2 regions of the Actinospica acidiphila genome follow, and region 1 is predicted to be linked to the other one. Evidence: riboswitches for the same ligand, from Rfam matches in the RefSeq annotation. Region 1 holds a riboswitch; the other holds the start of a gene.

Region 1 (3,630 bases):
CCGGCGCACGGCTCCGGGGAGGAGCTGCTCGCCGCGCAGCGGGACTACTTCCGCCGCTGGGGCGTGATCCCCGCAGACCTGTTCGACGGGTCCCCCGCGGCCGTCCTCACCCCCGCCACGGCGCTCTTCGTGCACGGCAGCTGGGTGCACCTGCTGGGCAACATGCTGTTCCTCCACGTGTTCGGGCCGCTGACCGAGGCACGGATGGGCCGGGTGCGGTTCGCCCTCTGCTACGCCGGCTGCGGCTACCTCGCCCTGCTGGGGTACGCGGCCGCCAACGCCGGCTCCGAGCGCTCCCTGGTCGGGGCCTCGGGGGCGATCTCGGCGCTGCTCGGGGCGTTCCTCTTCCTGTTCCCCCGCGGGCGGGTCACCAGTCTCCTGCCGTTCGCCTTCTTCGTGCCGGTACGGCTGCCCGCGTGGGCGGTGCTGCCGTTCTGGGCGGCGCTGCAGTGGGCGGCGGCCGGGCGGACGCCGGAGGGCGGCCCCGGGGTGGCCCATCTGGCGCACCTGGTGGGCTTCGCGCTGGGCTTCGGCTGCGCGTGGGTGTGGCGCGGCGGGGCGACTACAGTGAAGTCCGCCCCTGCTCCGGCCCCCGAGGGAGAGAACCAGCCGTGATCACCGCGATCGTCCTCATCAAGACCAGCGTGGACCGGATCCCCGAGATCGCGGAACAGATCGCCGCGCTGGACAGCGTCAGCGAGGTCTTCTCCGTCACCGGCACGTACGACCTGATCGCCATGGTGCGGGTGCGGGAGCACGAGGACCTCGCCGAGGTCATCCCCGGCAGCATCAGCAAGATCCCGGGGGTGGAGGGCACGGACACGCACGTGGCGTTCCGGACGTACTCCCAGCACGACCTCGAGGCCGCCTTCGCCATCGGGCTGGACAGCTGACCCCCCGGGGCTCCCCGGCTCCGCTCCTCAGGCGCCGGAGGGGCCGTCCGTGGCCGACGGGTCCGGCACGCACCGCCCCTCCACCGTGCGGTACGTCCACCGTGCCCCGTCCCGCACGAGTTCCCGCACCGCCCGCACGAACCGTGCGACGTGCTCCTCCGGCGTGCCGGCCCCGAAGCTGACCCGGATCGCGTTCAGCGCCCCCGCCTCCGGCGCCCCGCACTCCCCCGCACCGCCCGTGTCGCCGCCGAGCAGCCTCCGCACCAGCGGGTGCGCGCAGAACAGGCCGTCGCGTACGCCGATGCCGTACTCCGCGGACAGCGCCGCCGCGAAGTGGGAGCTGTTCCAGCCGTCGACCACGAAGGACAGCACCCCGACCCGGGGCGCGTCGTCGCCGAACAGGGACAGGAAACGCACCTCGGGCACGTCCGCCAGCCCTTCCCGCACCGCGCGCACCAGCGCGTCCTCCCGTGCGGCCAGCGCCTCGAACCCCGCCTCGGTGAGCGCCTTGCAGGCGGAGGCGATGGCGTAGGCGCCGATGACGTTGGGCGAGCCGGCCTCGTGGCGGGCGGCGGTCTCGTGCCATTCCACGTCCACTCCCCCGTCCGCGCGCCGGGTGACCGTGCGGCTGGCGCCGCCGCCGGCGAGGTACGGCCCGGCCTCGCGCAGCCAGTCGGCGCGGCCGGCCAGGACCCCGGATCCGAAGGGCGCGTACAGCTTGTGCCCGGAGAAGGCGACCCAGTCCACGTCCAGCTCGCGCACGGACACCGCGCGGTGCGGGGCGAGCTGGGCGGCGTCCAGCACGATCCTGGCGCCGTGCGCGTGGGCGGCGGCGGCGAGTTCGCGGACCGGCCACAGCTCGCCGGTGACGTTGGAGGCGCCGGTGACACAGACCAGGGCCGGCCCGTGGGGGTCACGGTCGGCGAGGGCGCGCTCCAGGGACGCGACGGCCCGCGCGGGGCTGTCGGGGGCGTCGAGGACGGTCACCCGGCCCGCCCGCTGCCAGGGCAGCAGCGCCGCGTGGTGCTCGGTCTCGAAGACGAAGACCTCGCAGCCGTCGGGCAGGACGGCGGCGAGCAGGTTGAGGGAGTCGGTGGTGGAGCGGGTGAACACCAGCTGGTCGTCGGCGCGGCAGTCGAGGAACCCGGCGACGGTACGGCGGGCGTTCTCGAAGAGGTCGGTGGAGAGCTGGGAGAGGTAGCCGGCGCCGCGGTGGACGCTGCCGTAGTAGGGGGCGTAGGCGGCCACGTCGTCCCAGACGCGCTGGAGGGCGGGGGCGCTGGCGGCGTAGTCGAGAGCGGCGTAGGTGACCTCGCCGCCGGTGACGAGGGGCACGGCGACGTCCCGGCCGAGGACGGGCAGCGGGGTGGGGACGGACGGCTCGGCGGCGGCAGCGGGTACGGCGGTGGCGGTGGCGGCAGCAGGCATGACGGAACTCCCGGAGGGCAGGGCGGATCCTCGCGCGAGCGGACGGCGTGACGCGTCGCTCCAGCGCGGAGAGGAAAGTGACGAGGGTGTGCGGAGGCGGGGCTCGACGCCCTAACGCATTCGCTTGCTCACGGAAGACTCCTCGACGACCAGGACCCCTGGTGTGCGAGGGGTCCGCGCTTGCCGTGAGCCCTGCTGCTCACGGCCTGGTCTTCACCCGGGGCACCCCGCCACGGACGGAGGGTTGCCGGACAGCCGGCCGGGGCCTGATGGCTGTCACTCATGACCTGAGAGGGAACGTACGCGAGGCGACGGCCGTCCCGCAACCCGTATCCGGATCGCGGGACGGCCGTGCGGGGCCTACGCGTTGCTGACGGCGACCCAGCGTTCGAGGACGCGCCGCGCGGCGCCGGAGTCGACGGACTCGGCGGCCTTCTCCATCCCGGCGCGGATCTGCTCCGTGAGCGTGCCGCTGCCGGGCTCCAGGGCCACCAGGGCCGCCGCCGAGTTCAGCAGCACCGCGTCCCGCACGGGGCCGCGCTCGCCGTCCAGCAGCCGGCGGGCCACTTCGGCGTTGTAGGAGGCGTCGGCGCCGCGCAGCGCCTCCACCGGGACCAGGTCGATGCCGACGTCGCGCGGGTCGAAGGTCTCCTCGGTCACCGCGCCGTCGCGGACCACCCACACCTTGGAGGTGCCGGTGGTGGTCAGCTCGTCGAGGCCGTCGTCGCCGCGGAACACCAGGGTGGAGTTGCCGCGACCGGCGAACACCCCGGCCATGATGGGCGCCATCCGGGCGTCGGCGACGCCGACGGCCTGCGCCTTGACCTTCGCCGGGTTGGCGAGCGGGCCGAGGAAGTTGAACACGGTGCGGACGCCGAGCTGGCCGCGCGCGGCGGCCACATGACGCAGCGCCGGGTGGAACCTCACCGCGAAGCAGAAGGTGATGCCGGCCTCCTCGGCGACCTCGGCGACCCGGCGCGGGGTCAGTTCGAGGTTGACGCCCAGCTTCTCCAGCACGTCGGAGGCGCCGGAGGCGGAGGACGCGGCGCGGTTGCCGTGCTTGACGACCTTCGCGCCGGTGCCGGCGACGACGATCGAGGACATGGTGGAGATGTTCACCGTCTTGGCGCCGTCGCCGCCGGTGCCGACGATGTCGACGGTCGCGCCGGGCACCTCGATGACGTTGGCATGGTCGTAGAGCGCCCGCACGCAGCCGGTGATCTCGTCGACGGTCTCGCCCTTGGCCCGCAGGGACACCGCGAACCCGGCGATCTGCGCGTCGGTCGCCTCGCCGCGCATGATCAGGTCC
Region 2 (3,630 bases), 1.4 Mb from region 1:
GGTGCGGTAGCCGTCCATCTGGATCGCGCTGTAGTGGACGAAAACATCCGCACCACCGTCGACCGCGATGAAGCCGTACCCCTTCTCCGCGTTGAACCACTTGACGGTGCCCTGAGCCATGCCTAACTCCCCTATTACTGGCCCTTGCACAGATCCACACTTCGCGGACCCGGGTCAGACCTCACCCCCCAACGGTTGGGGGCGTGCGCCGGAACGCGTCGACCGCGGCTGAATGTATCTGTCCAACTGCCGTCTGCAACAGGTCAATCGGACGAGAAATCTGGACGCTACCGGTCCGGAATGTGGCAAGAATTCGCCAGAATTCAGGGCAAGTCGGGCCGGGCAAAGGAGACAAAAGCCGCGAAAGGAGCCCGCACTTTGGCTACATCCAGTCGGGTCCGCGGCAGGAATTCAGGGTTCTCGATCAATGGATCGGGAGCGCGTTCCCCAACTCTACCGCGCTCAACCTCATGGAATTGCCCCCTCCGGATCTCTCACGGAGGGGGCAAAGTCCTGAACGCTCGGTAACGGTCATTACCGAAGGTAATGATCAGCCTCCGGCGACCGCCGGAATGATCGAGACGCCGGCACCCTCCGGGGTGGCCGTCTCCAGCCCCTGCTCGAAGCGCACGTCGTCGTCGTTGACGTACACGTTCACGAACCGGCGCAGCTTGCCCTGGTCGTCCAGGACCCGCGCGGCGATGCCGGTGTGGTTCTTCTCGAGGTCCTGGATGACCTCCCCGAGGGTGGCCCCCTCGGCGGCGACCTCGGCCTTGCCCCCGGTGTAGGTGCGCAGAATGGTAGGGATACGAACGGTAACGCTCACTTTGAACCTCCGGTCAGGAAATGGCGAAGCGGCTCAGACGAGCCCGGCCTCACGGAACGACTCAAGACTGGGACGAATCGTCGCCGTGAGCCCCGTCCCCGCCACCGCGTCCAGCGTCTTGAGCCCGTCCCCGGTGTTCAGCACCACCGTGGTGAGGGACGGATCCAGCACCCCGTCCTCGATCAGCTTCTTCGTCACGCCGACCGTGACCCCGCCCGCGGTCTCCGCGAAGATGCCCTCGGTCCGCGCCAGCAGCTTGATCGCCTCGACCACCTGCGCGTCCGTGACGTCCTCCACCGCGCCGCCGGTGCGCCGGGCGATGTCGAGCACGTACGGCCCGTCCGCCGGGTTGCCGATGGCCAGGGACTTGGCGATGGTGTCCGGCTTCTGCGGGCGGACCACGTCGTGCCCGGCCTTGTACGCGGTGGAGACCGGCGAGCAGCCCGCCGCCTGGGCGCCGAAGATCTTGTACGGCTTGTCCTCGACGAGCCCGAGCTTGATCAGCTCCTGCAGACCCTTGTCGATCTTCGTCAGCTGCGAGCCGGACGCGATCGGGACCACGATCTGGTCCGGGAGCCGCCAGCCCAGCTGCTCGCAGACCTCGTACGCGAGGGTCTTGGAGCCCTCGGCGTAGTACGGCCGCAGGTTGACGTTGACGAAGCCCCAGCCCTCGCCGGTCGGGTCGCCGATCAGCTCGGAGCAGAAACGGTTCACGTCGTCGTAGTTGCCCTCGATGCCGACGAGCTCGCCGCCGTAGACGGCGGCCATGACGATCTTGCCCTGTTCCAGGTCGTGCGGGATGAACACGCAGGAGCGGAAGCCGGCCCGGGCGGCGGCGGCGCCGACCGCGCCGGCCAGGTTGCCGGTGGAGGAGCAGGACAGGGTGGTGAAGCCGAAGGCGCGCGCGGCCTCCAGGGCCTGGGCGACGACCCGGTCCTTGAAGGAGTGCGTGGGGTTGCCGGAGTCGTCCTTGACGTAGAGGCCGCCGGTGACGCCCAGTTCGCGGGCGAGGTTGTCGGCCTGGACGAGCTTGGTCCAGCCGGGGTTCAGGTTGGGCTTGGTCGCCACGTCCGCGGGGACGGGCAGCAGCGGCGCGTAGCGCCAGATGTTCGCGGGACCCGCCTCGATGCGCTTGCGGAGCTCTTCGGTGTCGTACCCGGAGAAGTCGTAGGCGATCTCCAGCGGGCCGAAACACTCCTCGCAGGCGAAGACCGGACCGAGGGGCACGCGGTGGCCGCACTCGCGGCAGGACAGCGCGGCGGCGGGGCCGAGGTCGACGGTGTTCGCGGAGTCGGTGGTGCTTGCAAAAGTCTGCACAGCCATGGAGGCGAGGCCCTTTCTCCTCATCTTCCTCACGACGCACTTCGCCGTGAGACGGATTTGGCACCTTCCCTAGCCGGGAGCCTCGCCACGTCCGCGTGACAAGTACCGACTGGAGGGTTGCCGGGGCTTCATCGGGCCGTGTCCCTCTGCCCCTCTGGATGAGCGGTGTTCAGTTGTCCGCCCCGACACCCCCCGGGATGCGGGGTCCGTCGGCGCTGTTCAAGACTGTAACCGAAGGCCCGGACGGCGGAGAGAGCCGTCCGCACACCGAGATGGACCGCCCCCGGCCAGTGAGGAGTCCGCCGTGCTGGAAGAAGTCGAGCGCTGGCTGATCGAGCGCTCCTGGTCGGTTTCCGACCGTCCGCTGCACCGGATCCTGGCGGCGAAACGCTCCTCGGGACAGACGGTGAGCGTGGTGCTGCCCGCGCTGAACGAGGAGGCCACGGTCGGCGACATCGTCTCCGTCATCCGGCACGACCTGGTGCTCCAGGTGCCCCTGGTCGACGAGGTCGTGGTGATCGACTCCGGTTCCACCGACCGCACCTCCGAGGTGGCCGCGGCGGCCGGCGCGACCGTCGTCCACCGGGACGCCATCCTGCCCCGCCTGCCTGCCGTGCCCGGCAAGGGCGAGGTGCTGTGGCGGTCGCTGCTGGTCACGCGCGGTGACATCGTGTGCTTCGTCGACGCGGACCTGCGGGAGTTCTCGTCGGACTTCGTCACCGGCATCGTCGGCCCGCTGCTCACCGACCCCGGCCTCCAGCTGGTCAAGGCCATGTACGACCGGCCGATGACGACGGCCGACGGGAGCATCACCGGCGCGGGCGCCGGGCAGGGCGGCCGCGTCACCGAGCTGATGGCCCGCCCGCTGCTCAACATGCACTGGCCGCAGCTCGCCGGTTTCGTCCAGCCGCTGGGCGGCGAGTACGCGGCCCGCCGCGGCCTGCTCGAACAGCTCCCGTTCCCCGTCGGCTACGGCGTCGAGCTGGGCATGCTGGTCGACGCCCTGCACCTGGTGGGCCTGGACGCGCTGGCCCAGGTGGACGTGGGCGTGCGCAAGCACCGGCACCAGGACGGGCAGGCGCTCGGCCGGATGGCCGCCGCGATCTACCGCACCGCGCAGCTGCGGCTGGCCCGCGCGCATCTGCTCCGACCGTCGCTGACCCAGTTCGAGCGCGCCGGGGACGCCTTCGAGCCCCGCACGTACTCGGTGGACACCGAGGAGCGGCCGCCGATGCGGGACGTCGCGGAGTACCAGTCCCGCAAGGTGGCCTGACCCCGTCCGTCACCGACCGGTGTGACGCACCGGCACGTTTGAGGCCCGGGGGGCCGGGCTAGGTTGAGGCGTATGGCTTCAAGCTTCGGTGCAGCTCAGGTGCTGGTCGCCTCCAATCGGGGGCCGGTGTCGTACGCGGTGGCGGACGACGGTTCGCTGAGGAGCAGGCGGGGCGGCGGGGGACTGGTCTCCGGCCTCTCGGCCATCG

The links. Region 1 has a riboswitch for S-adenosylmethionine ahead of HXP48_RS24635 (aminotransferase class V-fold PLP-dependent enzyme). Riboswitches for the same ligand answer to the same signal wherever they lie in the genome.
Region 2: another riboswitch for S-adenosylmethionine. It lies ahead of thrC (threonine synthase); the one in region 1 lies ahead of HXP48_RS24635 (aminotransferase class V-fold PLP-dependent enzyme).

Annotation. Positions count from the first base shown of each region.
Region 1 covers NZ_JABZEM010000002.1:5,505,318-5,508,947, reverse strand. The annotation lists gene HXP48_RS24645 (rhomboid family intramembrane serine protease) at 1-615, shown strand, start outside; gene HXP48_RS24640 (Lrp/AsnC family transcriptional regulator) at 612-893, shown strand; gene HXP48_RS24635 (aminotransferase class V-fold PLP-dependent enzyme) at 921-2,321, opposite strand; SAM riboswitch class IV at 2,493-2,609, opposite strand; gene trpD (anthranilate phosphoribosyltransferase) at 2,682-3,630, opposite strand, start outside.
Region 2 covers NZ_JABZEM010000002.1:4,111,424-4,115,053, reverse strand. The annotation lists gene HXP48_RS18465 (cold-shock protein) at 1-120, opposite strand, end outside; gene HXP48_RS18460 (ubiquitin-like small modifier protein 1) at 551-826, opposite strand; gene thrC (threonine synthase) at 860-2,149, opposite strand; SAM riboswitch class I at 2,167-2,314, opposite strand; gene HXP48_RS18450 (glucosyl-3-phosphoglycerate synthase) at 2,454-3,422, shown strand; gene HXP48_RS18445 (alpha,alpha-trehalose-phosphate synthase (UDP-forming)) at 3,495-3,630, shown strand, end outside.